DNA from 3 places in the Sphingomonas sp. Leaf4 genome. Region 1 is predicted to be linked to each of the others. Evidence: riboswitches for the same ligand, from Rfam matches in the RefSeq annotation. Region 1 holds a riboswitch; each other region holds the start of a gene.

What was found. Region 1 has a riboswitch for cobalamin ahead of LRA89_RS20225 (acyl-CoA thioesterase). Riboswitches for the same ligand answer to the same signal wherever they lie in the genome.
Region 2: another riboswitch for cobalamin. It lies ahead of LRA89_RS17085 (TonB-dependent receptor plug domain-containing protein); the one in region 1 lies ahead of LRA89_RS20225 (acyl-CoA thioesterase).
Region 3: another riboswitch for cobalamin. It lies ahead of LRA89_RS16210 (putative oxygenase MesX); the one in region 1 lies ahead of LRA89_RS20225 (acyl-CoA thioesterase).

What each region holds. Positions count from the first base shown of each region.
Region 1 covers NZ_CAKLBB010000026.1:172-10,173, forward strand. The annotation lists gene nhaA (Na+/H+ antiporter NhaA) at 1-1,120, opposite strand, end outside; gene LRA89_RS20195 (FAD/NAD(P)-binding protein) at 1,217-2,584, shown strand; gene LRA89_RS20200 (fatty acid desaturase) at 2,625-3,479, shown strand; gene LRA89_RS20205 (phosphate/phosphite/phosphonate ABC transporter substrate-binding protein) at 3,472-4,263, shown strand; gene epsC (serine O-acetyltransferase EpsC) at 4,268-5,185, opposite strand; gene LRA89_RS20215 (hypothetical protein) at 5,318-5,581, opposite strand; gene LRA89_RS20220 (amidase) at 5,785-7,350, shown strand; cobalamin riboswitch at 7,380-7,585, shown strand; gene LRA89_RS20225 (acyl-CoA thioesterase) at 7,692-8,477, shown strand; gene LRA89_RS20230 (TetR/AcrR family transcriptional regulator) at 8,536-9,129, opposite strand; gene LRA89_RS20235 (acyl-[ACP]--phospholipid O-acyltransferase) at 9,282-10,002, shown strand, end outside.
Region 2 covers NZ_CAKLBB010000012.1:96,849-106,850, forward strand. The annotation lists gene LRA89_RS17050 (metallophosphoesterase family protein) at 1-161, opposite strand, end outside; gene LRA89_RS17055 (hypothetical protein) at 226-1,419, opposite strand; gene LRA89_RS17060 (PAS domain-containing protein) at 1,416-3,983, opposite strand; gene LRA89_RS17070 (sugar kinase) at 4,093-5,094, opposite strand; gene kduD (2-dehydro-3-deoxy-D-gluconate 5-dehydrogenase KduD) at 5,091-5,846, opposite strand; gene kduI (5-dehydro-4-deoxy-D-glucuronate isomerase) at 5,860-6,699, opposite strand; cobalamin riboswitch at 7,056-7,277, shown strand; gene LRA89_RS17085 (TonB-dependent receptor plug domain-containing protein) at 7,466-9,397, shown strand; gene LRA89_RS17090 (ABC transporter substrate-binding protein) at 9,370-10,002, opposite strand, start outside.
Region 3 covers NZ_CAKLBB010000011.1:31,165-41,166, forward strand. The annotation lists gene LRA89_RS16175 (DUF6055 domain-containing protein) at 1-251, shown strand, start outside; partial or broken gene LRA89_RS16180 (replication initiator protein A) at 287-883, opposite strand; gene LRA89_RS16185 (ParB/RepB/Spo0J family partition protein) at 1,020-2,042, opposite strand; gene LRA89_RS16190 (AAA family ATPase) at 2,201-3,397, opposite strand; gene LRA89_RS16195 (flavin reductase family protein) at 3,485-4,009, opposite strand; gene LRA89_RS16200 (bile acid:sodium symporter family protein) at 4,006-5,004, opposite strand; gene LRA89_RS16205 (methionine synthase) at 5,001-6,035, opposite strand; gene LRA89_RS16210 (putative oxygenase MesX) at 6,232-7,209, opposite strand; cobalamin riboswitch at 7,337-7,559, opposite strand; gene prfH (peptide chain release factor H) at 7,601-8,230, opposite strand; gene LRA89_RS16220 (RNA ligase RtcB family protein) at 8,227-9,378, opposite strand; gene solA (N-methyl-L-tryptophan oxidase) at 9,524-10,002, opposite strand, start outside.

The DNA of each region.
Region 1 (10,002 bases):
CGGAGAGCAGCGAGCCGCCGAGCACGCCGATCCTGACCGCGTCCATCACCGGCCCTTCGCCAAAGGCGAGGCCGCCGATGAACAGGCTCATGGTGAAGCCGATCCCGCACAGCGCGGCCATGCCCCACACCTGTCGCCAGCCCGCATGGTCGGGCATGGTGGTCAGCCGGAGACGCACCATCGCCCAGATGGTGGCGAAGATGCCCGCCTGCTTGCCGAGGAACAGCCCGGCCATGATCCCGAGCGGCAGCGGCGCGATGAGATCGGCGGGGCCCGTCCCGGCGAACGATACGCCGGCGTTGGCGAAGCCGAACAACGGCACGATGGCGAAGGCGACCCACGGCTGGATCGCATGTTCCAGCCGTTCGAGCGGCGGCGTCTGGCCAGTCCCACGCAACGGAATCGTCAGCGCCACCGCGACTCCGGCCAGCGTCGCATGGACCCCCGACAGCAGCACCGCGACCCACACCCCGGCCCCGACCAGCAGATAGGGGACGAGTGAGCGGACGCCCATCCGGTTGAAACCAAGCAGAATCGCCAGCCCGGCGATCGCCAGCGCGAGCGGCACGACCGCGATCGACTCGGTATAGAAGACGGCGATGACGACGATCGCCAGCAGGTCGTCGATCACCGCGATCGCGGTCAGCAGCACCTTGAGCGACAGCGGTACGCGCGGTCCCAGCAGCGCGACGATGCCGAGCGCGAAGGCGATGTCAGTCGCCGCCGGGATCGCCCAGCCGCGCAGCGCCGGAGTGCCGGCGTTGATCGCGCTGTAGAGGAGCGCCGGCACCGCCATGCCCGCTACCGCCGCCGCGCCGGGCAGGATACGCTGGTCCCACGCCGACAATTGTCCGGCGATCAGCTCGCGCTTCACCTCCAGCCCGATCAGCAGGAAGAACAGCGTCATCAGCCCGTCGTCGATCCAGTGGCGGATGCTGAGCGGCCCGACATGCGCCTCCAGTCCCGCGAAATAGGCCGGGGCGGCCGGCGAATTGGCGACGAGCAGCGCCAGCACCGCCGCGCCGAGCAGCACCAGCCCCCCGGCGGCCTGTCCGGCGAAGAAGCGGCGGATCGCGCGGGTGGCACGGCGCGGCCGCGAGGATGGCGACGGGGAGGACATCAGGCTTACACTCGCGTTCGGGGCGGTCGCTGCCCCTTTGCCCGCTGCCGCCCGCTTCGCCTATAGCCGCCGGACCACCCGCCGTGCCGGAGGCCGATGATGACCTTGCCCGACCCCCATGTCCTGATCGTCGGCGGCGGTGCCTCGGGCACGTTGCTCGCCGTCAATCTGTTGCGGCAGGAGGGGCCACGGGTGACGCTGGTCGAGCGCCGGCCAGGGCAACTGGCGCGCGGCGTCGCCTATAGCGCGGCGGACGACAGCCATCTGCTCAACGTGCGCGCGGCGAACATGAGCGCCTTTCCCGACGATCGCGATCATTTCGTCCGCTGGTTGGGTCAGGCGGGGCTGGGCGACGGGCGCAGCTTCGTGCGCCGGACGGTCTATGGCGCGTATCTTCGCCACCTGCTCACCGATGCGAAGGCGGTGGCGGGCGATCGGCTGACGCTGATTGCCGATGAGGTCGTCGCGCTGACGGAAGGCAACGGCGGCGTGACCGCGCGTTTCGCCGACGGGCGTGAAGAAGGCTTCGACCGCGCGGTGCTGGCGCTCGGCAACCTGCCGCCGCATCCGCCGGCGGGGATCGATCTCGCAGCCTTGCCCGCCGGGGTCTATCGCGACGATCCATGGGCGGGCGACATCGCCGACGGCCTGTCGGCCGATGATGCGGTGCTGTTGCTGGGATCGGGGCTGACCGCCGTCGACGCCGCGCTGCTGCTCGAAAGGCGCGGGTTCGCGGGGCGCATCACCGCCATGTCGCGCCGGGGCCTGCGCCCGCGCCCGCACGACGATTCCCAGCCGCCGGTGGCACCGCGTAGCGAAAAGCCGGCGCGCAGCGTCTCCGCGCTGGTCCGCGAGGTGCGACAGGCGGCGGCAGGCGACGGCTGGCGCGGCGCGGTCGATGCGCTGCGGCCGGTGACGCAATTGCTGTGGTCGGGGGCGGACGGGGCCGAACGGCGACGGTTCCTGCGCCACCTGCGGCCGTTCTGGGACGTGCATCGCCACCGGCTGGCCCCGGCGGTCGGCGCGCGGATCGATGCGATGGTCGCCGCCGGCCAGTTGCGCTTCGCGGCGGGCAAGCTGGTCGAGGTGACGGGCGCGGGCGATGCCGCGCTGGTCCGCCATCGCCCGCGCGGGCGCGATACGGTCGAGACGGCGCGCTATGCCCGGATCGTCAACTGCACCGGGCCGCAGGGCGATCTGTCGCGCAGCCGCGAACCGTTGCTCGAACAATTGACCGGCGTGGGGCTGATCCGGCCCGATGCCTGCCACCTCGGGATCGATGTCGATGCCGCGACCCGGACGATCGGCGCGGACGGCAGCGCCACCCCGACCCTGCACGCGATCGGCCCGATGACGCGCGGCATGTGGTGGGAAGTCGTCGCGATCCCCGACATTCGCGTACAGTGCTGGACGCTCGCCCGGAGCCTCGCGAACACCCACTGGGTCGGCGGCGAGGGGCTGTAGCAGGGGTTGTCATTATTTATCCCATCGATATGATGGGAATATGAAACGGACGACTGGGATTGAATGGCCGACGCTCGCACTGGCGGTGGCGATCTATGGCGGATGGATGGCGGTGACGGCGGCGCATGCGCTGATCCCGGTGCCGTTGCTGATGCTGGCGGGCGGCTGGTTCCTCGGCTGGCACGGATCGTTGCAGCATGAGACGATCCATGGTCATCCCACGCGCCATCGCCGGGTCAACGACCTGATCGGTGGCGTGCCGCTGTCGCTGTGGCTGCCCTATGGCGTGTATCGCCGGACGCATGTCGCGCATCATCGCTCGCCCGAGCCGACGCATCCGCGGCATGACCCGGAGTCGCGCTATGTCGCGGGCGATGGATTGACCGCGCGGATCGCGCGGGTTCGATCGACGCTGGTCGGGCAGATGATCGTCGGACCGGTCGCCAGCATCGCGCTGTTCCTCGCCGACGAAGCCGCGCGGGCATGGCGGCAGCCGGCGGCGTTCGCGCGCGAATGGGGGCCGCATCTGATCGGCGTCGCGCTGGTGCTGGCGTGGCTGCGCGTGGTCGAATTGCCGATCCTGACCTATCTGGCCTGTTTCGTGTTGCCGGGGCAGGCGGCGTCGTTGCTGCGCGGCTATGCCGAACATCGCGCCGATGCACCGGGGCCGTCGCGCGCGGCGACGGTGGTGTCGCGCGGGCCGCTGGCCCTGCTGTTCCTCAACAACAATCTTCATGCCGCGCATCATGCCGATCCGGGCGCACCGTGGTATCGCCTGCCCGCCGTGGAGGCGCGGCGTCACGGACGGGGCGAGCCGCGCTATCGCGGCTATCGCGACGTGATCCGCCGGTTCGCGTTCCATGCCCATGACGCGGTGCGCCATCCCCGTGGATGAGATCGCATGGCTCGGCATGTACGACCATGGCGGACAGCAGGCGGCGAACGATCGCTTGTGGGCGACGATCCGCGATCACCTGCGCGATGTCGGCGTGCGGCGGGTGGTGCCGGCGACATTGACGCGCGGGGTGGTGACGGCGGCGGTGTGGGGCCATCCCCGGCTGTTGCTCGGCATGATCTGCACCCGGCCATGGGCGCTGGAGCATAGTGGACTGCGCCTGCTCGGCCATCCGGCCTATGCCGGGACCGAGGTCGCGGGGGAACACCGCAGCCTGATCGTGGTGCGGCAGGGCGATCCCGCGACCGGGCTGGCCGATCTGCGCGGGCGGCGGGTGGCGATCAACGATGCGGGGTCGAATACCGGCGTGGCGCTGCTGCGCGATGCGGTCGCGCCGCTGGCGTCGGGCGGGCGGTTCTTCGGCGATATCGTGACGACCGGGGCGCATCGCGAGAGCGCGCGGGCGGTCGCGAACGAAGAGGCGGATGTCGCATCGATCGATGAAGTGACGTTCGCCGCGCTCGCCCGGTTCGAACCCGAACTGACCGGACGATTGCGCGTGCTTGCCCGCAGCGCGCCGGCCGCGACCCCGGCGTTCGTCACCGCCGCCGCGACGCCGATCGAGGTCGTCGCCCGGCTGCGGATCGCGCTCGAACGGGCGGTGGCCGACGCGCCGGAGGAACTGGGCATCACCGGTCTGGTCGCGAGCCGGCCCGGTCTGCGCGAGCATATTCTGGCACAGGACGCCGCCGCGCGGGCGGCGGGCTACCCGGTCCTCGCCTGAAGCGTCAGCGCGGTGCCACGACCGCTTCGGGTTGCAGTACCAGACTGCGCGGCGGTACGTCGCTCAGCAGCCACACGTTGCCGCCGATCACTGTGCCGTCGCCGATCCGCACCCTCCCCAGAATCGTCGCCCCGGCATAGATCAGCACGTCGTCGCCGATGATCGGATGGCGCGCCTCGCGTTCGCCATGCGGGCCGCGTTCGGGTTCGTGGCCGTTGGCGCGCCGTCCGCGCCCGCCCAGCGTCACATGCTGATAGAGGCGGACGCGCGCGCCGATCACCGCCGTCTCGCCGATCACCACGCCGGTGCCATGGTCGATGAAGAAGCTGGGGCCGATCGTCGCGCCCGGATGGATGTCGATTCCCGTGCGTTCGTTGGCGAGTTCGGACACGATCCGCGCGACGATCGGCGCGCCCAGCGAATCGAGTTCATGCGCGATCCGGTGGTGCAGGATCGCGGTGGCGCCGGGATAGCAGATCAGGATTTCATCGACGCTGCGCGCCGCCGGATCGCCGCGAAAGATCGCCGCGACATCGGTATCGAGCAGCGAGCGGATGCGCGACAGCGTGCCGGCGAACAGCCGGACGATCTGGCGCGGCCGGTCCGCCCCGGCGACCAGCCCCTGCACGTCGTGCCAATAGGCCAGTTCCTGTGCGATCTCGTCTTCGATCAGGTGCAGCGCCTCGCCGATCCGGTCGGCGACGAAGGCGTCCTCGTCCGCCGCATCGCCGCGAAACCGGCCGATCCGCGCCGGGAACAGCGCGTCGGCGAGCAGCGATACCGCGCGCGCCAGTGGACCCCGCGAGGGAAAGCGTGCCGGGGCGGGGCGGCTCGGCTGGGCATGCCGCCATGCCGCCCGCGCGGCGGACAGCGCGCGCACTGCCTGTTGCACCGCTTGGGTATGATCGGCATCGGCGGTCATCGGGCATCCCCTTCGTCGGATACAAAGCGGCCGGGCGACGGATCGCCCGGCCTTGAGGCTACGCTTGGTCGCTTAGGGAGCCTCACCAGAGCGTTGACGGTGGCGGGCGGCCGTGGGCGGCCGCCGCCGAAATCAGAGGCCGGCGCCGTTCTCGATCGCATTGCCGATCGGGTCGGCAGCGTTCAGCCCGGCGCCTTCGAGCGGCTCGCCGGCGTTGCCATAAGCGGTGTCGTTCAGCAGCGCGGCGTCATTGCCGAAGGCCGCATCGTTCGCCGGCAGCTCGTCGATGGTCGTCAGGTTGGTTTCGGCGACCGAATTGTCGACGCCGTTTGATCCCGAACACCCGGCGACGCCCGCCGCCAGAACCAGTCCGAATGCTGCAACGATGGTCTTCAACCTGCTTCTCCCGAAATTCGCCGGTCGCGGTCGCCCCCGGCGTCGCGAGCCGCCTTTGCTGGCGGTAGGGCTATCCTAGCCGGCTGGCGGACGATGGCACTATTCCCATTCGTTTAGTGGGATAATGTTTACCTTTAGGCGACGTGACAAGAATGCTGGCTTGGCCGACACTCGCCGACGATGATGGCTGGACGGGGATCGATATGCGCAAGGCCGCGGTACTATTCGGGTTATTGGTGGCTGCCCCGGCAATGGCGCAAACGGACCGGGTAGAGGAACGTAGCGCCTCCGCGCTGGCGGACGACATGGCCGCCGGCCGCACCACCGCCGAGGCGCTGACCCGCGCCTATCTGACGCGGATCGAGGCGATGAACCGCAAGGGGCCGAGCCTGCGCGCGGTGATCGCGATCAACCCGCAGGCAGTCGCCGAGGCGCGCGCCCGCGATGCCGAGCGGCGCGCCGGGCAGTTCCGTGGACCGCTCCACGGTATACCGGTGCTCATCAAGGACAATATCGAGACGCGCGAGAATGCGACGACGGCCGGCAGCCTCGCGCTCGCCGACAATCGCACCGGGCGCGATGCGCCGGTCGTCGCGCGGCTGCGCGCGGCGGGCGCGGTGATCCTCGGCAAGACCAACCTGTCGGAATGGGCCAACATCCGCTCGAACGCCTCGATGAGCGGGTGGAGCGCGGTCGGCGGTCTTGTGCGCAATCCCTATGCGCTCGATCGGACGTCGTGCGGGTCGTCGTCGGGCACCGGCGCGGCGATCGCCGCCAGTTTCGCGGCGATCGGGGTGGGCACCGAAACCGACGGGTCGGTCGTCTGTCCCTCGGCGATGAACGGGCTGGTCGGGCTGAAACCGACGATCGGCCTCGTCAGCCGGACGCATGTCGTGCCGATCAGCCATAGCCAGGATACGCCAGGGCCGATGGGACGCAGCGTGCGCGACGTGGCGCTGCTGATGACCGCGATGGCTGGCAGCGACCCCGCCGACCCGGCGACGCAGAGTGCCGACACCCGGCGGCGCGACTATGCCGCCGGCCTGTCGGCGGGCGCGCTGCGCGGCATGCGGATCGCGGTGTTGCGCCCGGCGATGCCCAAGGCGCTGGCCGACGCCTATGACCGTGCGCTCGGTTGCCTGCGCGGCGCGGGCGCGGTGCTGGTGGAGGCGACGCTGCCCGACCTGCCGGGACTGGGCGAGCAGGAGCTGACGGTGCTCAAGGCCGAGTTGAAGGCCGACCTCGACGCCTATCTGGCGACGACCCCGGCGAGTGTGCGGACCCGGACGCTGGCCGACGTGATCGCCTTCAACGAACGCGAAGCGCCACGCGAGCATCGCTATTTCGGGCAGGAGCTGTTCGTCGCGGCGCAGGCGATGCCGGGGCTGGACGATCCCGCCTATCGCAAAGCGCGCAGCGATGGGCAGGCGCGGGCGGCGGGCGCGATCGACGGCGTGCTGACGGCGGCGAACGCGCAGGCGATCGTGTCGCCGACCTATGGGCTGCCATGGCTGTCGGACCCGGTGAACGGCGACCAGTTCTCCGGCCCGTCGGCCAGCCAGTTGCCGGCGATGTCGGGCTATCCGCATCTGACGGTGCCGATGGGGCTGGCGCTTGGCCTGCCGGTCGGGCTGTCGTTCATCGGAACGGCGAACAGCGATGCGCTGCTGATCGGCGCGGGCTATGCCTATGAACAGGCCGCCGCCGCGCGGGTCGCGCCGACCTATGCCGAGCATGTGCCCGACAATCCGGGGACGGCGCGCGACTGATCGCGGTTGACGCGGGGGACGCACCGGCCGAAGGGCAGGGGGTTCGAGGTTCTTCGGCCGGCGTCGCCGGGCGGAGCTAAGACGGGAAGCCGGTGCGATGCCGGCGCTGCCCCCGCAACTGTAAGCGGCGAGTGGACGACCCCCTGCGTGTCACTGGTGCCTCGCGTGCTGGGAAGGCCGGGTCGCTCCGCACCGACCCGCGAGCCAGGAGACCTGCCTTGGACGCCATACCACTCACCGGCGGGGTGCCCGGTCGGGTCGCGTCATCGCCCGCCGTCGGTGTGTCCGGCGGTATCGCATCGCGTCCGGTCCGCGTCTCCGCTCCAGTATCGAGAACGCCCGTGACCGACACCCCATCCTTCGACCTGCAACCGCCGGCCAGCCCCGTCCGGCTGGTCGACATCGTCTTTCCCGGCGATACCAACCATCACGGCACGCTGTTCGGCGGGGTGGCGCTGGCGCATATGGATAAGGTCGCGTTCCTCGCCGCCTCGCGCCATGGCCGCGCGTCGTTCGTCACCGCATCGTCGCAGAAGATCGATTTCGCGCAGCCCGCCCGCCACGGCGACATTGTGGAAGTGACCGGGCGGGTCGTGCGGGTCGGCACCAGTTCGCTCGACGTCGAGGTCGAGCTGGTCGCCGAGGCGCCGGTGTCGGGTGAGCGGCGGCTGTGTACGCGCGGGCGCTTCACGCTGGTCGCGGTGAAGGATGGCGGGGTTCGCCTGCCGCTGCCGCCGGTGCCGGCGTATGACGAGGAACCGACCGACGTGCTGCGCATGGTCGACATCGTGTTCCCCACGCAGACCAGCCATTACGGCACGCTGTATGGTGGCGATGCGCTGAAAATGATGGGCAAGGCCGCGTTCATCGCCTCGACCCGCCATGCGCGCGGGGTGATGGTGATGGCGGCATCGGACCGGATCGATTTCACCTCGCCGATCCGCGAGGGCGAAATGGTCGAGCTGAGCGCGCAGGTGCGGATGGCGGGGCGCAGTTCGGTACGGATCGGCGTCGACCTCGCCGCCGAGGACCTGCTGACCGGGGCAAGGCGGCACGCCGCCACCGCGCTGTTCACGATGGTCAGCGTCGATGCGGCTGGCCGGGCGACGCCGTTTTCCGGCGGTTAGGCTGGTGAAACCGTCGCCTTGGCAAAGGACGTTGGTTTCGAGGTAGCGTGATCGGCCGCTACCCCCCTGCCGCCGCCAGCGTTTCGCGCACGCGCGCCAGCGCGGCGGCTTCGGGTGCAGCCTCGCCCATCAATTCCCATGCGCCGCTGATCGCGAAGGCGCAGTGGCCGTGAACGGTGGCGATCAGCGAGCGGGCAAGTGCGACCACCGCGTCGTCGATCGGCCGGCCGAGCGCCCCGGCGACCTCCTGCACGACGATCTTGGTGAGCAGGCCGCGCCCGGTCTCATCCGCTTCGCTCAGATTCATGTCGGGCGGCAGGCGGTGGTCGTAGATCGCCGTCCACAAATGGGTGTGCTCGCGCGCGAAACCGAAATAGCCGTCGACCAGCGCCGCGATCCGATCGCCATCGCCGGCTGCCAGCCGTTCTTCCAGATACGCCGCCCACAGCCCGAAGCTGCGGGTATTGATCGCCGCGATCAGCCGGTCGGCGGTGCCGTGGACATTGTGGATCGTGCCGATCGAATAGCCGATCCGCCGTGCCACCTCGCGTGCCGAAAAGCCGCTCAACCCCACTTCGGCGACAAGGCCGGACCCGGCGTCGAGGATCAGGGTTTCGAGTTCGCTGCGGCTATGATCGGATCGGCGGCCCATGCCCCCTTTCTAAAACTAAAATTGAGCGCCGTCCAATTATTATATTGAGCGATGCTCATTTATCATTATGATCGCGACTCGTAATCGGATCGGCCCGGCCGGTCCCGTTAAGCTTTTGCCGCTATCGCTCACGTTCGAGGGAGCTTTTGATCATGTCCGCACCTGATCTGTCGCTGCTGGGCAAGCGCCGCTTCGCACCGTTGTTCGCCGTCCAGTTCCTGGGCGCGTTCAACGACAATCTGTTGAAGTTCGCGCTGCTGTTCCTGGCCAATTTCACGCTGTACCGCGCCGCGCCCGACAAGGCGGAGCTGCTGGCGACGGTGGCGACCGGGCTGTTCATCCTGCCCTATTTCCTGCTGTCGGCGCTGGCCGGGCAGTTGGCCGACAAATGGGACAAGGCGCGGCTGATCCGCTGGATCAAGGCGGCCGAGATCGCGATCATGACGCTGGCGCTGGCCGGTTTCTGGTTTCAGTCGGTGCCGGTGCTGCTGACCTGCCTGTTCCTGATGGGGGTGCACTCGACGCTGTTCGGGCCGGTCAAATATTCGATCCTGCCGCAACAGCTCGGCAGCCATGAACTGATGGGCGGCACCGGGCTGATCGAGGCGGGGACGTTCCTCGCGATCCTCGGCGGGCAGTTGCTCGGCGGCATCCTTCCGGCATGGGAGGCGGGCCTGGTGGCGGTCGGCATCGCCGTGCTCGGCTTCCTCGTCAGCCTTGCCGTTCCGTCCGCCCCGTCGCAGGCGCCGGGGGTGCGGATCGACCGCAACCTGTGGCGTGGCACCTGGGACATCCTGTCGGTCGCGCGGGCCGGGCGCGGGGTGTGGCTGGCGATCCTCGGCATTAGCTGGTTCTTCGCGATCGGCGCGATCC
Region 2 (10,002 bases), on a different contig from region 1:
GCCGCCGCCTCGAACTCGGCGGCGCGGGCGCGCATCGTCAGGTCGCCGGTCATGATGATCGCGTCGGGCTGTTCGCGGCGCACCGCCTCATCGAACCACGCGATCGCCTGGCTGTCCTCCGCGCCGAAATGGACGTCGCTGACGTGGAACAGACGGATCATCGGGCACCCCCACCATGGTCGATCGCGCAGTAACGCACCGGGCGGCGGGAAGTTTATCCGTCGCTCAATTCCGACTGCGGATCGACAATGCCAGCACACCGCCGACCGCCGCGACCCCGGCCAGCGCGACGAACACCGGCCCCAGCCCGCTTCCCGGCGGGACGATCGCGGCGAGCAGCGGGGGAACACAGGCGGGCAGCGTGTTGGTGAGGTTCAGCACGCCCAGATCGCGTCCGCGCGTGGCGGGCGACGGCAGCAACTGCATTGCCAGCGCGGAGTGGAGCGCGAGGAACACTGACAGGCCGATGGTGCAGACGCCATAGGCGACGCTAACCCCGACGAACCCCTGCGACAGTGCCATGCCGATCAGCCCGCCTGCGACCAGCAACGTCGCGAGCCCCAGGAACGGCCGCCGCAGCCCCATGCGGTCCGACCAGCGCCCGGCAAGGATCGTCGCGACCACCGCGACCCCGGTGACGACCGCCATCGCCCGCGCGACCGGCCCCGCCGCATCGCCGCCGCCCTGCCAGCGATCGGCGAAGTGGAAGAAGGCATAGGCGGTCAGGCCGTTGCCCGCCGCCTGCATTGCCAGGCGGGCGACCCATGCGCGGATCAGATCGGCCCGGCCGACCGGCGGGGTGGAAATCATCGTGTCCGGCCCGGCGTCGCTCCCCATTCCCCGTTCGCGCGCGGCCCATAGGAACGGCACGATCATCGCCACCATCAGCACGACATTGGCGGTGTAGCGCGCGGCGGCATCGGCGAAGAGCGGCAACGTCACCACCGATGCCGACAGCACGCCGACCGGGTGCGAGATGCCAAGCAGCCCGCTCACCTGCCCCTTGGCGCGGTTGGGCACTTCGTCGGCCAGCACCGCGACCATCGGCGCGAACATCAGGTTCAGCGCCACCTGCCAGAAGGCGACCGCCGCCAGCAGCGTCACCGCCGTGGTCGCGCCATGGATCGCGGCAAAGGCGATGACGATCGTTACCAGCCCGATCGCGATCGTCGGACGACGGGTTCCGCTGCGCCGCCAGCCGATGTCGCTGATCCAGCCGGCGGCGACGTTGGCGATACTGGCGACCACCGCCCCGCCCAGCACCACCCATCCCAGGAGCGCGACCCGCCCGGCCGGGTCGATCGCCGCCACCTTCACCTGCAACAGGATGGTGACGAACGGCATGAACGCAACGAACAGCCCGCAATAGGCCAGCGTATAGAGCGCGACGAAGCCCCGGCCCGGCGCGGCGAAGCTCAACGTCCGGCGACGCGGCGCAGCGCGGCGGCGACCTGCGCGATGGTATAGGGTTTCTGGAGCAGTTCGAACCCGTTGGTGCCCTGCCGCGCGATCACGTCGCTATACCCACTGGTCAACAGCACCGGCAGCGCCGGCCAGCGCTCGCGCACCCGCCGCGCCAGTTCCAGTCCGTCGACCCGCGGCATCACCACGTCGGAAAAGATGATGTCGAACGCCCCCGGCTCCGCCGCCAGCCGGTCGAGCGCGGCCTGCCCGTCGGGGACATGGACCGGGACGAAGCCATGTTCTTCCAGCGCCTGCGCGGTGGTGGTGCCGACGACCGGATTGTCCTCGACCACCAGGACGCGCAAGCCCTGCCCGCTGGTGTCGCCCGGATCGTCGCGCACCGTTTGCCCGGTCGGGGCCGGCGCATCGACCTGCGGCAGATACAGGGTGAACACCGTCGCGCCCGGCGTGCCGTCGGCACGGATTTCGCCGCCCGACTGTTTGGCGAAACCGAACACCTGGCTCAGCCCCAGCCCGGTGCCCTTGCCCAGCCCCTTGGTGGTGAAGAACGGCTCGAAGATGCGCGCCAGCACCTCGTCGTCGATCCCGCCGCCGCTATCCTCGATCGCGACGGCGACATGGGCGCCGGCGGGTCCGGACATGCCGGGGACCGCATCGACGCACGTCACCCGGATCGTCAGCCGCCCCTCGCCCTGCATCGCGTCGCGCGCGTTGGCGGCCATGTTGACAATCGCGGTATCGAACTGGTTGGGATCGACATCGACGAACGCCGGATCGCCGCTGGGGCAGACGACAACCTCGATCCGCGATCCGGCCAGCGTGCGGACGATGTCGCCGAGCGCGGCGATGGCGGCGTTCACGTCGAACACGCTGGGTTGCAGCGCCGATCGGCGGGCGAAGGCGAGCAACTGCCCGGTCAGGCTGGCGGCGCGATCGACAGTGTCGCTGATCGCCGAGAGATAGCGTTCGCGCCGCGCCTCGGTCAGCGTCGGCTGGCGCAGCAGATCGACCGAGGAGCGCACGATCGTCAGCAGATTGTTGAAATCATGCGCGACGCCGCCGGTCAACTGGCCGATCGCCTCCATCTTCTGGCTCTGGCGCAGTGCATCCTGCGCCGTGACCAGCGCGTGGGTACGATCGGCGACCTGTTGTTCGAGCGAGACGGCCAGCGCCGCCAGATCGCGTTCCGCCCGGCGGCGTTCGCTGGCGGCGCGGGTCCGCTCGGCCACCTCGCGGACAAAGGCGACCTCGTCGTCGCGCCACACCCGCGCCTCGCCATGATTGGCATAGATCAGCGCCACCAGCCCGCCCTGTTCGGTCAGCGGCATGTTGATGAACGCGCGCGCGTTGATCGACTCGAGCTGCGCCGCGGTGGCGGCGGTGCGCGGATCGAGCCGGGCATCCTCGACCACCGCCGTCTCGCCGCGCTTCAGATCGTCGATATAGCTGCCATAATCGCGAAAGTGCAGCGTCCCGGCGATAGTGGTGACGCCGGGCGCGTTCCAGTCGCGCTCGATCGTGATCGTCTCCGCTTGGCGGTCGACCACGCCATATCCCACGCGGTCGACCGCCAATGCCCCAGCGATGATACGCGCTGCGGCAACGGTCATCTCGACCGGATCGTCGAGCGGGCGCAACGTGTCGTTCAGCTCGGCCATCGCCGCGCGCATCGTCTCCAGCCGCTTGTAGGCGGTGACGTCGATCGACACGCCGGTCAGGCGGGTGACGCCGCCGTCGGCACCGATCGTCGGCTGCCCCCGGCTGGCGATCCAGCGACGCTCGCCGTCGGGCGTGCGGATACGCGCCTCATTCTCGAACGCTTCGCCGGCAAAGCTGCGCTCGATCGCGGCGAGCAGGGCGGCGCGGTCGTCGTCATGGACGATCGCCAGCACCTCGGCATGCGACGGCGGATAGTCCGTCGGAAAACCGCAGTTCGCCCGGCAGATGTCCGACATGGTGAGCTGGCAGGTCCCGCGCTCCAGCGCCCAAGTGCCGAACCGCCCCGCCTCCAGCGCGAAGTGCATCTCGCGCTCGCGCTCCTCCTGCTCGCGGAACCGCCCGGCGAGTTCGGCCATCAGCGCGGCGTTGCTCGTCTCCAGTCCTTCCAGTCGCTCACGCTCGATCGTCACGTCGACCTGGCTGGCGAAGAAATAGGCAAGGTCGCCGTTCGCATCGTCGACCGGGGCCAGCAGCAGGCGGTTCCAGAACGGATCGCGGTTCTTGCGATAGTTCAGGATGTCGATCTCGATCGAGGTCCGGTTCGCGACGGCGTCGCGGATGCGCGCGACACTCGTCGGATCGGTGTCGGGGCCTTGCAGGAAGCGGCAGTTGCGGCCGATAATCTCGTCGCGGGTATATTGCGTCAGGCGACAAAAGGCGTCGTTGGCGAACACCACCGGATTGTCGGGCAGGCGCGGGTCGGTGATAATCATCGGCATGCGCGTGGCGCGCACTGCCGCGACGAACGGGTCGGTGCCCCCCGCCAGTCCGGCGATCTCACGGGCGATGCGCCGGTCCTCGCGTGCGGCCGGTCCGGTCGCGCCCTCGCTATCGCTCACGTCACCTCGCATCGGTCCAGAAACGCGGGTTTCCCCCGCCCGTTCCTTGCCGGTTCGCCTGTCCCGGCACAAGCGTCGGTTCGGGATGGGCTTTTACCCGGAAACCGGTTTAGCGCCGGACGTCGAGGCCGCCTTCGAGGAAGGCATCGATGTCCGCCTGCCGGAACAGGCTGGCGTCGCCGGGTAGCGAGTGTTTGAGCGCGGCGACGGCAAGGCCCCAGCTCGCGGCGGTCGCCTCGTCCTGCCCTGAGATCAGCGCGTGGAGCACGCCGCTGGCAAAGGCGTCGCCGCCGCCGATGCGGTCGACGATGCCCGAAATCGCGACTTCCGCGGTCTGGACGGCATGGGTCGGCGTGTCGATCCGCGCCGACAGCCGGTGGTGGTCGGCGTCGTCGACGTGCCGCGCCGTCGAGGCAATGTGCTTGAGGTTCGGGAAGGCGGCAAAGGCGGCCTGCGCCGCCTCGCGCCGGCGATCCTCGCCATCGCCCGAAAATTGCTCGCCGAGCAGTAGCGATACGTCACGGTGGTTGCCGAACAACAGGTCGGCGAGGCCCACCAGCCGGGTCAGTACCGCGCGCGGATCACTGTCCCATGCGTCCCACAGCCGGGCGCGGTAGTTACCGTCGAACGAGACGGTCAGCCCCTTGGCGCGCGCGGCCTCGGCGGCGGCGATGGCGGCGTTGGCGGTTTCATGGCCAAGCGCCGGGGTGATCCCCGACAGGTGCAACCGGGTGCAGCCGTCGAGCAGCTTGTCCCAGTCCCATGCCGAGGCCGGGGTCGTCGCGAAGCTCGATCCGGCGCGGTCATAGACGATGTCGGAGGCACGCAGCCCCGCGCCGACGCTCAGGAAATACAGCCCCATCCGGCCGTCGCGGGTCAGCACCCGCGAACAATCGACCCCCTGCGCACGCATCGCCGAGACGGCACCGCGCCCGAGCGGGCTGTCGGGAACTGCGCTGGCGCAGGCGGTGGCATGGCCGAGATTGGCCAGACCGACCGCGACATTCGCCTCCGCCCCACCGACGTTCACGTCGAAGCGGCCGCTCTGCATCAGCAGTTCACGGCCCGGCGCGGTCAGCCGCAGCAACAGTTCCCCGAAACACAGGATCATCGCGCGAGCCACCCCCCATCGACCGCCAGGACATGGCCGTTTACATAGTCGGAGGCAGCCGAGGCAAGGAATACCGCCGCCCCGCCCAGATCGCCGGCATCGCCCCAGCGCGCCGCCGGGATGCGTTCAAGGATCTGGCGGTTGCGCGTCTCGTCCGCCTGCAACGCGGCGGTGTTGTTGGTGGCGATATAGCCGGGCGCGATGGCGTTCACGTTGACGCCCTTGGCCGCCCATTCGTTCGCCAGCAGCTTGGTGAGGCCGCCGATGCCCGATTTGGACGCGGTGTAGCTCGGCACGCGCACCCCGCCCTGAAAGGTCAGCATCGAGGCGATGTTGATGACCTTGCCCCGCCCCTGCGCCACCATATGGCGGCCGGCGGCTTGGCTGAGGAAGAAAACCGATTTGAGGTTGGTGTCGATGACCGCGTCCCAGTCCTCTTCGGTGAAGTCGAGGCTGTCGTTGCGGCGGATGATGCCGGCGTTGTTGACGAGGATGTCGAGCCCGCCGAGCGTGTCGAGCGTCTGCTCGACGACACCCTGTACGGGCGCGATGGTCGACAGGTCGGCGGAGACGATTTCCGCCTTGCGCCCGAGCGCACGCGCCTTGTTCGCCGTGTCGGTCGCGGGCGTGCGACCGATCAGCGCGACATCGGCCCCGGCGGCGGCGAGCGCCAGCGCGATTGCCTGGCCGATGCCGGTGTTGGCTCCGGTGATCGCCGCGACGCGGCCGGTGAGGTCGAAGGGGTTTACCATCGTTCTCAACCCTTTACGCGAGCTGGCAGATGTCGAGGACCTTCATGTCGGTATAGTCCTGGTTCTCGCCGGCCATCGCCCAGATGAAGGCATAGGCGCGGGTGCCCGACCCCATGTGGACCGACCATGGCGGGCTGATGACGGCTTCCTCGTTGCCCATGACGATGTGGCGCATCGCTTCGCCTTCGCCCATGTAGTGGAACACCTTGTCGTTCTCGGTCGGCAGTTCGAAGTAGAAATAGATTTCGCTGCGGCGCTCGTGGATGTGCGGGGGCATGGTGTTCCACACGCTGCCGGGCTTGAGCACGGTCAGGCCCATGACGAGCTGCGCCGAATCACACACGCCGGGGATGACGAGCTGGAAGATCGTCCGCTCGTTCGATTCCTCCAGGCTGCCGCGCTCCAGCGCATTGGCATCGGCGATGCCGAGCTTGCGGGTGGTGAAGCCTCTGTGCGCCGGGCACGATGCGATGTAGAAGCGCGCGCCCTGCCCGCCGAATTCGACGTCGGTCGCACCCATGGTGACGTAGACGCAGTCCTTGTTGCCGAGCGTGAAGCTCTCGCCGTCGACGGTCAGCGTGCCCTCGGCGTCGCCGACGTTGACCACCGCCATTTCGCGGCGTTCGAGAAACGGATGCCCCTCCGCCGACTTCGGTTCGGTCTGGGTCGGGAGCTTGACCGGAGCATCGCCCACCGCGACGCCGCCGATCACGAAACGGTCGGCGTGGGTGTAGTTCAGGACGCATTCGCCCTCACGGAACAGGCCTTCGATCAGATAGCGGTCGCGCAATTCCTCGTTCGAGACGCATTCCATCATGTCGGGATGGGTGGCGTAATAGGTGCGGTCGAACATGGCTCTCTCCTGACGTGGGAAACCGGTATCAATCGGGGTGTTCCCCGCTGCCGGCGCTGTGCGTTGAACTCGATAAACCCTGTCCTAATGCCGCCTGCCGCCCGCGTCGACCGGTTTTTGCGGAGCGTCCGGCCGTCGTTCGGGAGATCGTTGGAAATCCGCGATTTGTGGCATTCCACGGCGTAAATTCCGATGGATGAACTCCGCTTCCACAATGCGAACAGAAAATTCCAAAACCGGTGAAATGCGCGTGTTCAACTTCGCGATTCTGACACCGGTTTCCCCAAACTGCCCCCGGCCGGTTGCTTGCCATGGCCGGGCCGGCCGCGTAGAGGCCGCGCCGGTTCCGGCAAAATCCGGGGCCGATGCACGCCGGTGTTCCTTCGGGAGCTTAAAACGGGAATGCGGTGCGGGGACCTGTCCCCAAGACCGCGGCTGTCCCTGCAACTGTGAGCGGTGAGCGCGACTGCACGTTGGTCCCCGAACAGGGATCGACAGCCACTGGGGTTTCCCGGGAAGGCGTCAGACCCGCGCGACGACCCGCGAGCCAGGAGACCTGCCGGCGCGTGGTCGCTTCTGCCTTTGGCCCAGTGGAGGCCGGGGCCGGTTCTCCGTGTGGAGCGACGAACCCATGCGCGGCGGGGGCCGCACCGGGGTTGGTCGTGGGTCCGCGCGCCAGGGGGGTGCCGTCGGCCGCGCCACCCATGGCCGCAGCGATGCGGCCCGCCCCGCCGTGTCGCTCCTGCGCATCCCCGGGGAAGACCAGATGTTGAAGACCACGCTGACCCTGACCGCGCTGCTCGCCAGCGCGTCCGCCTTTGCCCAGGCGTTGCCGGGCGATACGCCGGTCGACGAGGCCGACCCGATCATCGTCACCGGCACCCGCGCATTGGATGGCACGCCCGCCGACCTGCTTGGGTCGAGCTACACGCTGCTGGGCGCAGAGGATCTGGAGAACCGCCAGACCCGTGTCGTCAGCGACATCCTGCGCGACGTGCCGGGCGTGGCGGTCAGCCGGTCGGGCGGGGTCGGCGGCTTCACCCAGGTGCGGCTGCGCGGGACCGAGGCGAACCACACGTTGGTCCTGATCGACGGGATCGAGGCGTCCGACCCGTTCCTCGGCGAGTTCGATTTCTCGACACTGATCGCCGACGACGTCGCCCGGATCGAGGTGCTGCGCGGCCAGCAGTCGGCGACCTATGGCTCGGACGCGATCGGCGGCGTGATCCATTACATCACCGCCAATGGTGCCGACGCGCCGGGCGTGCGCGGGCGGATCGAGGGCGGGTCGTTCGGCACCGTCAGCGGCGCGGCGCGGATCGGCGGCGTGGCGAGCGGCCTCGACTATGTCCTGTCGGGCGCGTTCCTCGACACCGACGGCACGCCATCGGCGCGGCGTGGCATCGGCGACCGTGACCTGAGCGCCGGCAACCGCCAGCTCGCGGGCAAGCTCGCCTATGAGCTCGCCCCCAATCTGCGCCTGTTCGCGACGGGCCGTTATGCGCGGTTGCAGGCCGATACCAACCCGCAGGATTTCGACTTCACCTCGCCCACCTATGGCTTCGTGGTCGACGGCAGCGACAGCACGACCTCGCGCAGCTTCCTGGGGCTGGCCCGCGCCGAACTCGATCTGATGGACGAGGCGTGGACGCAGGCGGCGACCGTCCAGTTGAACGACACCCATCGCAACAGCCGCACCGATGGAAACCTGACCTCCGACAATCGCGGCGAGCGGTTCAAGGCGGCGTATGATTCGACCTATCGACTGGTCGCGGGCACGTTGACCCACGCCTTTACCGTCGCCGCCGATTTCGAGCGTGAGCGGTTCCGGTCGGTCGCGGTGTTCGCGCCCTCGCCCGCCAACCTCGGCCGCAGCACCGACAACACCGGCATCGTCGGCGAATATGACCTGCGCGTCGGCGACAAGGCGGGCTTCGGCGCGTCGATCCGCCGCGACCTGAACAACCGGTTCGAGGATGCGACGACGTGGCGGGTGCGTGGCAGCTATGCGCTGTCGCCGCTGGTGCGCGTCCGCGCCGCCGCTGGATCGGGCATCAAGAACCCGACCAATTATGAACTGTTCGGCTTCGATCCGCGCAGCTTCATCGGCAATCCGAACCTGAAGCCCGAAACGTCGCAAGGCATCGAGGGCGGCGTCGACCTGACCCCGGCCGCCGGCGTGCGCGTGGGCGCGACGCTGTTCCGTTCGGTGCTGCGCGACGAGATCTATTCGACCTTTTCGCCGAGCTTCGTCGTGTCGCCCGCCAACCGGACGACGCGCTCGCGCCAGCGCGGGGTCGAGCTGTTCGCGCATGCGCCGCTGGGCTACGGCTTCGTTGCCGACCTCGCCTATACCTATCTCGACGCGATCGAGGCGGGGCGCGAGGAAGTGCGCCGGCCGCCGCATATCGGATCGGCGAACCTGACCTGGGCAGCGGCGGGCGATGCGTTCGGCGCGACGCTGACCGCGCGCTATAACGGCAAGAGCTTCGATTCGAACTTCACCAACCTGCCGCTGGGGCCGCGCGTGCGACTGGACGATTATACGCTGGTGAACTTCGCCGCCGATGCACGGATCATGGGGGCGCTGCGCGCCTTCGCGCGGGTCGAGAACCTCTTCGCCGCCAAGTACGAGGACGTGTTCACCTATCGCACGCCGGGCCGCGCGGCCTATGCCGGCATCCGCGCCGGCTTCTGACGATGGCTCGCCGCCGAACGCACCGCATCGGCCAACCGTTCGGCGGCGAGGACATAGGCGGGACCGCCGCACACGGTCCACGCCTGCGGCAGATCGACGCGGGCGAGGTCGGCAATCGCGGGATGGGCGAGCAGCTCGGTCCCGCGATCGATCACCTTGGGCGATTCGCTGCGCAGGAGAAGGTCGGGATGCGCCGCGACCATTTCCTCGAGCGAGAGTTGCGACAGGGCCGGCTTGCCGAGGCGGGTGGCGAGATTGACGAGGCCGACGCGGCCCATCAGTTCGTCGACCAACGTCCCGCTGCCGGTGAGGAACCCGCGTCGTTGATAGTCGGCGGCGACCTGTCCCCTGCCCGCCGCCTTGTCGATCCGGGCGAGGGCGGCGTCCATGCGGGCGACGAGCCGGTCGGCGCGGTCGCGGTGGCCGACCGCATCGCCGACCTGCCGCAGTTGCGCGACGATGTCGTCGTAGCGCGATACCCAGTTCAGGGGGACGGTGCGGAATTGCGTGTCCGGCAATGCTGCCAATGCGGGGGCGGGGAAGCCGGCGTCGCTGAGCACGAGGTCGGGGCGGATTTGGAGCAGGTCCTCGGCGGTGGCGTCGAT
Region 3 (10,002 bases), on a different contig from region 1:
CCCGGATCGGCGGCGTGTTCGACACGATCACGGGCAACGGCTTCGTGCTGTCCGGGTCCGCGCAGTTGCTGGGCGATGTCCAGATCTATGGGGACAACCGACAGATCGGGGCGCCGCTCTTCACCGGCTTCGCGACCGGCGTCTATTACGGGATGATCCTCCAGACCGACGGAAACGATCCCGCCCGCGGCGCACTGCGGACCGCGCCCGTGCCGGAGGTGACCGCAGTGCCGGCCTATCGCTGGCGGTGAGCACGGGAAATGTCGCGCGACTAAGGATTATACTGCACCCCGCCCGCCATCATCACCCCTTCCCAGAACCAGTTCGACAGCTCGATCGTCATGCCGCGCGACCGTTCGGTGGTTTCGTCGACCAACTGGGTCCAGCCATCGAGCCATGAGAAGGTCGCCTCGCGCCGGCCGCGCGTGGTGGCGGACGCACCGGTGTCGGCGCGGATGTTGGTCTTGATCGTCGTCGCTACCAACCGGTCGAGCGACTGGCCGAGCAGTTCGTACGACCGCCCGGTCGTCGGCCGGCCGATCGCGCGCAGCAGGTCATAGGGCATCAGGTGCAGCGTGCGCGGCACGTCATTGACCCCGCGCCTTGCCATGTCGGCCAGCACGCTGGCGCAATAGATCAGAATATCGGCGTCCCAGATCGTCGCCATGCCGAACTCGGCGTTGGCCGACACATGCACCCACAGCTTCCCGTCGGGACTCTTGTAATCGATCGGCTTGATGCGCTTGGTCTTGGCGAGGCTGAAGAATGGGCGTTCCATCATCTCGCGCTGGTCGCGCAGCGGCATGTCGGCGAGATAGGGGAGGAACAGGTCGAACTGCCCGGCGCCCTTCGTGCTTCCCTTCGGGGCGGTGGTGCCGGTCATCGGCCGGCCATCCCGGAAAGTTTCCCCGGGGAAACATCGGCGCGGGAGCGATGTGCGGAAAAGTTTCCCCGGGGAAACTTCCTCGCCGCACACCCCGGCGGGGCGCGAAGTTTCCCCGGGGAAACTTCTTGCCGCATCACCGCTGCAACCCCCGCCCCTGACGCTCCAGCTCGCCGAGCGCATGGCGCAGCATGCCCGCGAGTTCGTCCGGTCCGACGCCCGATCCGGCGTGCAGCCGCACCGTCACCCCCTGCCGACCGACCGACTGCACGCTGAGCGCGGTCCGGCCGTGCGGCGTTGTGCAGACGATCGGCACCGGCGCGGCGATGTGGCGATGTGGTGCGGCGAGCAGGCAGCGCAGCACCTCGGACGCGGGCAGCGGCGGCAAGCCGTCCTCGCGCAGCGCCGCCTGTTCCTCCACCAGATGCTTCGCCTCGGCCGTGATCGCGGCCGAGGCGGCGGGATCGTCGAGCGCCTGCGCCAGCGCATAGCCCGGCTTCAACTGCACCTCGGCGGGGGAGGCGAAAGCAGCGACGATCGCGTCGGGCAGCGCCGCGACCTTGAGCATCTTCGACAGCCAGCCCTTCGACAGCTTCAGCCGTTCGGCCATCCGCGTGGCGTGGTTGCCGTAATGCGTCTTGAGTGCCGCCGCATAGTTGCGCGCGCGCTCGAGGTCCGACACGTCGGCCCGCGCGCGGTTCTCCAGATCGGCGAGGCGGAACGCCGCCTCGTCGTCGAGCGTCGCGACCTGTGCCACGAAGCGCATCTCGGGATAATTGTTCGCGCGCAGCCACGAGATCGACCAGTGTCGCCGCGTGCCCGCGATGACCTCATAGTCGTGGGCCGCATCGCCCTCGATCCGGCGGACGACGGCGGGGACCTTCTGCCCACCCTCAGCGATGATCGAATCGATCAGCTCGCGACACCCCGCCTCGGTCAGATGCGCGTAGGAGCGCGCATTGCCCGGCCAGATTCGCACCCGCGCCGGATCGAGCAGCAACTGCGTCACCTGCCGCACCTCGCCCGACGCGACCCGCGCCAGCGCCGATTCACGCCCGAGCAGCGTCGTACCGCGCACGCGCTCCGGCGGGGCGGGGGAGGGGGCTGCGGCCTCGTCATCGAGCAATGCCGCCAGATAGTCGGACTGTTTACGTGCCATCGGATACCCCCTTTCGGCGGAACATATGCGGAACTTTCGCGTGTAGGAAAGGGGGGAGTTGGTGGCGGCCGCATCCGCCGGCGCGGATGCGTCGGACGGGCGGGGTGCCCGCCGGCCGGGCGGCCTGCGCGGCGGATGCCGCGCCGCGCCTTGCGCGATCAGGCCGCCGCAACCACCGCCTCCTCGCTCGCCGGCGTTACCCGGCCCCATCCCTGCCGCACCAGTTGCGCGATCTGCCCCATCGCCTCGTCGAGATTGGCACGGCAGCGCTTGTGCGTCTTGGGCGTGCCGATCGGCTTTTCGAGTTCGTAGATCGTCATCATCCGCATCGCCGCATGGCTGATCTCGGCGGATTCGAGGATGGGGACGGGGAGGAGCGCGGGGCCGAAGCTCTGTTCCATGATCGCGCGCACCATCGCATGGCTGGGATCGTTGCCGTCGAATTTGGAACAGATCAGCCGCACGAAGCTGTAATCGACCTCGATCCCCGCGCCGCTCAACTGTTGCAGCACCTGGTCCATCATCGACAGGAACTGGACGGTCGAACAGAAATCGGGCGTCGTCGCCGCCAGCGGCACCAGCAGCGCATTGGCCGCCTGCATCACCGCAAGGCTGATCGTGCCGAGCGCGGGCGGCGGATCGAGCAGCACGACGTCATAGTCGTGCGCCAGCGCGATCAGCCCGCGTTTGAGCTTGCGGAACCGCGCCGCCAGCACCGACTGCCCGTCGGACCCTGCCGCCGCCAGTTCATATTCCACGTCGAACAGTTCGAGGTTCGACGGGATCAGGTCGACGTTGGGCCACGGCGTCGTCTTGACCGCATAGGCCAGATCGTCCTGCGTCGGATCGATCGACAGATAGGGGTAGAGCGTTTCCTCGCGGGTGATGTTGAAATGCGGGTTGAAGCCGAACAGCGTCGTCGTCGTCGCCTGGCTGTCGCAATCGACCACCAGCACGCGGTAGCCCTGCACCGCGAAATAATGGGCGAGGTGGCAGGTGACGGTCGACTTGCCGACGCCGCCCTTGAAATTCTGCACCGCGATGATCGCCGGCACGTCGCCGGCCGAGCGGGCGGGGGAGGCGCCCAGCACCTGGCGCATGTGCAGCAGCTCCTGCACGGTATAGCCGATCCGCCGCCCGTTCTCGCCTGCCGGGGGGGCGGGCAGCCGGCCGTCGTCCTCGGCCATGCGGATGCGATTGGTCGAACAGCCGAGCAGCCCGGCCGCCTCGGCGATGCCGAAGCGGACGTTCAGTCCCTTGCGGCTTTCGGGCAGGAACGCTTTCCGCCGCAACCGCTCGATCATCCGTTCGCCGGCATCGGCCAGATCGCCGATCTGGGTCACGATTGCATTCATAATCCCACCCGATGACCGCTTTGAAGCTTGTTCGCCCGCGACACTGGACCGAATGCTTCAATCGTGCAAGCCCGTGGGCGGGCAGTGTCAGTCGATTGGCGTCAGCGTGTGGAAGCCGCTGGCGTGGAACACCAATGGCGCGATCCCCCCGGCGGTGGCGGCGCGGTGGAGGCGCAGCAGGATGATGTCGTGATCGCCAGCGACGATCTCGCGCTCGACCGAACAGTCGAGCCATGCGGTGGCATCCCCAAGGAACAGCGCGCCGTCGGGGGTGACGTCATAGGCGATGCCCGCGAACCGGTCGTCGCCGGGGCGGGCGAGCTGGCGCGCGGTGGCGGCCTGGGCGTGGCCGAGGAACGAGATGCCGATCCGCCCCAGCGTGCGAAGCTGTGCCCATGTCGCCGATCCGTGGCGGATGCACACCGATACCAACGGCGGCGCGATCGAGATGGCGACGAACGCGCTGGCCGTCATGCCGACCGGCCGGTCGCCGTCCATCGCGCACAGCGCGGTGACGCCGGTCGGGAAGTGGCCGAACAGCCGGCGCAGGTCGGTGTCGTCGCCGGGCGCGCGTAACGCATCGATCGCGCAAGGGGCGGGGGCGGGGGTCATGCCGCCACCTCCGCCGGCATGGCGGCCGGAGCGGTGCGCAGCGCATAGCGCCGGGCGAGCGCGGCACAGACCATCAACTGCATCTGGTGGAACAGCATCAGCGGCAGGACGATCAGCCCGACCGTGGCCGCCGGGAACAGGATGTTGGCGATCGGCAGTCCGCTCGCCATGCTCTTCTTGGAACCGCAGAACACGATCGCGATCTCGTCCTCCCTCGAAAAGCGCAGCAGCCGGCTCGCTATGGTGGTGAAGCCCAGCACCATCGCCAGCAGCGCACCGTCGAGCAGGAGGACCAGCCCCAGGTCCCGCGGCGTCACCCGGCTCCAGATGCCGGCGACCATGCCCGCGCTGAACGCCGCATAGACGACCAGCAGGATCGATCCGCGATCGACCAGCATCGTCAGCGTCTTCTTCCCCGCCAGCCAGTCGCCGATCAGCGGCCGCGCGCACTGGCCGACCACGAACGGCAGCAAAATCTGCAACGCGATGTCGCCGATCGCGTCGAGCGACATTCCGCCCGCCGCCGTGCCGAGCAGCAGCGTCGCCAGCACCGGGGTCAGCACCACCCCGACCAGGTTGGACAACGACGCGCAGCACAGCGCCGCCGCGACATTGCCGCGCGCGATCGAGGTGAAGGCGATCGACGACTGCACCGTCGAGGGCAGCAGCGCGACGAACACCAGCCCGGTGACGAGCCCGTCGTCGACATGGCCCTTGAGCGCGGCCATCATGCCCAGGCCGATCAGCGGAAAGACGGCGAAGGTCGTGGCGAACACCAGCGCCTGCAACCGCCAGTGCAGCATGCCTACCCAGATCGCCTGCCGCGACAGCCGCGCGCCATACAGGAAGAACAGCAGCGCGATGGCGCCATGCACCACCAGATCGAGCAGGTCCTTCGCCGGCCCGCGCGCGGGGAACAGCGCGGCGAGCGCGACCATGCCCATGATCGCGACGATATAGCCGTCGGGGCGCAGCCGGCGCAGGAGTGTCGTCAACCGTGGTCCCCCAGTTCGGCGCGGACGATCGCCGCGCCCGCGCACAGCGCGTTCAGCTTGCCGCGCGCCACGCCCTGCGACAGCGGGGCCATGCCGCAATTCGTCGCGGGATATAATTTGTCGGCATCGACGAACGCCAGCGCCCGGCGCAGCGTGTCGGCGACTTCCTCGGGCGTCTCGATCGCGTCGCTCGCCACGTCGATCGCGCCGACCATCACCGTCTTGCCGCGCACCAGCTCGATCAGCTCCATCGGCACGCGCGAATTGTGACATTCGAGCGAGATGATGTCGATCGACGAGCGCTGCAGGTTGGGGAAGGTTTCCTCATATTGCCGCCACTGCGACCCCAGCGTCTTCTTCCATTCGGTATTGGCCTTGATGCCATAGCCATAGCAGATGTGAACGGCGGTCCGCGCCTTCAGCCCCTGCGCCGCGCGTTCGAGCGTGGCGATGCCCCAGTCGTTCGCCTCGTCGAAGAACACGTTGAACGCCGGTTCGTCGAACTGGATGATGTCGACGCCCACCGCCTCCAGCTCGCGCGCCTCGTCGTTCAGGATGCAGGCGAATTCCCATGCCAGCTTCTCGCGGCTGCGGTAATGGCCGTCGTACAGCGTGTCGATCATCGTCATCGGACCCGGCAGCGTCCATTTGATCGGCTGCGTGGTCTGCGCGCGCAGGAAGCGCGCGTCGTCGACGAACACCGGTTTCGGCCGCGACACCGCGCCGACCACGCTCGGCACGCTGGCGTCGTAGCGGTTGCGGATGCGCATCACCTCGCGCTTCTCGAAATCGACGCCGTCCAGATGCTCGACGAAGGTCGTCACGAAATGCTGGCGCGTCTGTTCGCCGTCGCCGACGATGGCGATGCCCGCCTGCCGCTGATCCTCGACCGCGAGGCGCAGCGCGTCGCGCTTGCCCGCGACCAGTTCGTCGCCTTCGAGCTTCCACGGCGACCACAAGGTTTCCGGTTCGGCCAGCCAGAGCGGTTTGGGCAGACTGCCCGCAGTGGTGGTCGGCAACAACATCGTCATGATCGGGTGTCCTGTATTCGTGGTGCCGCTCTTGCGTCCGGTCGACCTTCGACCCGGAACGCCGGAACCGCTGCTCCCCTCCCTGACAAGGGAGGGGCTGGGGGTGGGTCGGCCTGCGAGGAAACGGGAGCGCGCCCAACCGGCCGACCCACCCCCGCCCCCTCCCTTGTCAGGGAGGGGAGACGCCGAACCCGGCCTATGCGTCCGAGAACAGCCGTTCGAGCAGCGCGCCGTGCGGGGCGATGAGCTGTTCCTCGGCGAAGCGGCCCTGTTCGACCGCCAGTCGGGCGCGTTCCTCGCGGTCGTAGACGATGCGGGTCAGCGAATAATCCTGCCACGTCAGGCTGGGGCGATAGCATTCCGCCGCGACCGAATTGGCGTTGTAGATTTCGGGGCGATAGATTTTCTGGAACGTCTCCATCGTCGCGACCGTGCTGGCGAGTTCGAGGTTGGTGTAATCGCCGACCAGATCGCCGCTGTGATAGAAGGCGAGCGGCGCGACCGCGTGTGGCGGCATGAAATAGCGCGCCTTCAGCCCCATCTTCGCGAAATAGGCATCGGTCGGCGACGACCGGTCGTTGCGATATTCGACCCCCAGGATCGGATGGACGTTGGCGCTGCGGTGATACACCTCGCGGCTCGATACGCTGAGGCAGATGACCGGCGGCTTGGCGAACCGCTCGCGATAGGCCGCCGAGTGCAGGAACAGCTTGAACAGCTTGCCGTGCAGTTCGCCGAAGCGCACCGGCGCGCCGGCGCCATGCTGCTTCAGATGGTCGGGCAGCACCACGCTGAAATCATAATCGCGGACATAGGAGGAGAAATTGTTGCCGACCATGCCGGGCACGCGCTCGCCGCCGACCTTGTCGACGATCGTCGTCTGCAGCACCTCGATCAGCGGAAACGCCCGGTCGCGCCCGTCGTCGTCGATCGTCAGCGCAGCCGACACGATGTCGAGGTCGAGGCCGTAGCGGTCGCCGGCCGGATTGTCCCAGTGCATCAGCGTGTTGAAGCGATTGTCGATCATCGCCAGCGTATTGCGCAGGTTTTCGCGGCACCGTTCGCCGCGCGCCAGATTGGCGAAATTGGTGGTGATGCGCGTGTTGTCGACGGGCCGATAGTCCTCGTCGAAAGGCATGCTGCTGATCGTGAAACTACACCCGCCGTCGGCCATGACTCACCTGCTTTTGCCGGACGGGGGCGCCGACGGCAGAACGCGCAGGGCGTGACGCGACCCGGACGGCGATTGCCGCAGGGCCGTGGCGTCGAAGCGCGATCCACCGGAGGAACCCCCGTCCGAGGAACATATGGCGTCGGAGGCAGGTCTCCTGGCTCACGGGTCGACACGGCGGTTCCGGCCTTCCCGGGCTTCGTCAAAAGCCCAGTGACACGAAAAGGAACCGCCGCTCACCGCTTACAGTTGCGGGGGCAGCGCCGGATTTTGCCCTGACAAGACATCACCGGCTTCCCGTCTTAGCCCCGTCGCCATCGCTGGAACGGGGAACCTCGACAACCGCCTTCAACACCATCGCCCGACGACTGTCAATGACGATATAAAGATATGTTTATATCGTTGAATGGTCGAATACGAACCGGTCCCCGCGATAGGTGCGGACCGCGTTGCCGCGCTCCAGCTCGCGGTTGCGTGTCCACAGGGTACGCTGGTCGCTGGCGTCGCGGTCGTCGCGCAGCGCGTCAAACAGCAAAGCGAGTTTCAGCCGGGCGATCCTGCGGTTGGCGAACTGGGATCGCTGCTCCTGCGAAAAGGCGGTGAGGCCGGTCGGGCTATGGGTGGCGCGCACCGCGCTGTCGGTCTTGTTGACATGCTGGCCGCCCGGCCCCGACGCGCGCAGCGTCTGGTAGCGGATGTCGGCGTCGCGCAGCGCGGGCACGTCGCCGTCGGCGGGCGCGCGGGTCGCGGCGACGAACCAGTTGCGCCGCCGGTGGAGCGGGCGAAGCGTACTGGCCCCGATCCAGCGGATCGTGCCGCACCGCGCGGCGACGAACGCTTCCGCGCCGTCGCCCGCCACCCGCAACAGCACCGACGCGGCGGCATCGCCGACCGGCTCGACCGGTTCGCACACGAGGCCCGCCGCCGCCGCCTCGCGCGCCCAGACCCGGACCAGTCGGCCGACGACCCATTCGCACTCCGCCGGCCCCTGACCGGCGGAGAGGTGCAGGATGATCTCGCTCATGGCCGCCTCGTCTTGTAGGTGAGCAGCGGGCGGAGCGTGGCGACCGGTTCGACCAGTTCGGCATCGGTCAGGTCGCGCACCACCTGATGGATGTCCTTGTACGCCTGCGGGGCCTCCTCATAGATCAGGTCGCGATCCTCGCAGATGACGCGGCTGCCGAGTTTGGTCCGTTCGAGGTCGGCGATGCGGAAGCGGCCCGACAATCTGCCGCGCGCCTCGCTCCGGCTCCATTTGCGGCCGGCACCATGCGCCAGCGAATGGAGCGCCTCGCCCGCACGGGCATCGATCGGCCGGACGAGATAGGTCAGGTCGCCGCGCGATCCGGGGATGACGATCATCCCCCGATCGGCGGGTGCCGCGCCCTTGCGGTGGAGCCACCCGCCCCGATACGGCGTGACGCTGTTGTGGCAGATGTCGAGCAGGCGCACGCCGTCGCCGCCGATCCGGTCGAGGAACCGTTCGGCGATGGCCGCGCGGTTCAGGATCGCCCAGCGTATCGCATCGTCATGCGCCGCCAGATAGGCATCGCCCGCCGCCTCGCCCGCGATCAGCCCGGCGACATTGTGGCGGGCGCGGTGATTGTCGAGGATCGCCTGGCCCAGCCCGCGCGATCCGCTGTGGACCATCAGATGGACCGCAGCGGTATCGAGCGGCGCGTCGGCGACGAACGTCTGTTCGACGCGCAGCAGCTCGGCGAAGTGATTGCCGCCGCCGATCGTGCCCAGCGCCTCGCCCGCGATCACCGGCAGCCCCGCCGCCGCCAACCGCTCGGCGGCATCGGGCAGGGGGGTCTCCAGCCCGTGCAGCTTGCGCTCGACGGTGTCGGGACGGAATTTGCGCAGGGTGAGCGAGGTCGCCCACAATCCCATGCCGCAGCCGATGTCGCTGCCGACCAGATGCGGATAGACGTACGCCCGCGACCAGAAGGCGGCGCCGACCGCGATGCCGCGCCCGGCATGCAGGTCGGGCAGGCCGACGATGGCATCGATGCCGGGCAGGGTGGCGGTGTGGTGAAGCTGGTCGATCGCCGCCTGTTCGATCCAGCTATCGGACGAGGCGATGACGCGGATGGTCGTCGAAGAAGCCGTGGCGTCGTCGCCACCGCTGGAAATCAGGCGATCGTGATCGCCCGTGGGGGAAGTGCCCATGTCGTATGTTCCGGAACCCGGGGAGTGAGAATGGCGATGGGTGCGGTCGCTGCGCGCATGGCTTCACTCCTTATGTTCGGGTTGGAAAACGAGGTTGTCCGATAGCGCGGTCGTGGCGGCGTTGCAACCGTGCGGGTCGGGATCGTCACGCCGGCAGGGCGACCGCGTCGAAGCGCGACAGCGCGAAACCGGCAAGGTCGATCGCGTCCGCCTCGCCCGCCAGGCGCTGGGCGATCGCCTCGCCGATCGCCGCCGAATGTTTGAAGCCATGCCCCGAACAGGGAGAGGCGACCAGCACCCGGTCCATCGCCGGATGGCCGCCGATCGCGAAATGCGCGTCGGGCGACTGGGTATACAGGCAGGTCGCGGATCGCGCGGCATCGGCGCGCACCCCGCGCAGCCGCCCGGCGACATGCCCGGCGTACATCGCCGCCGCTTCGTCGGGACCGGCGGTGCGGTGCATCGTGTCGGGGGTCACGCGGACCGGGGGTTGTTCGTTGGCGGTCTTGATCGTGCAGCCGCCGTCGATCGAGGGAAAGCCATAGAAATCGCGCGTCCGGTCGGCATGCGACCAGATGAAGGTCGGCCCGTTCGCCCATGCCGCCGCCAGCGCCGGCACCGGAT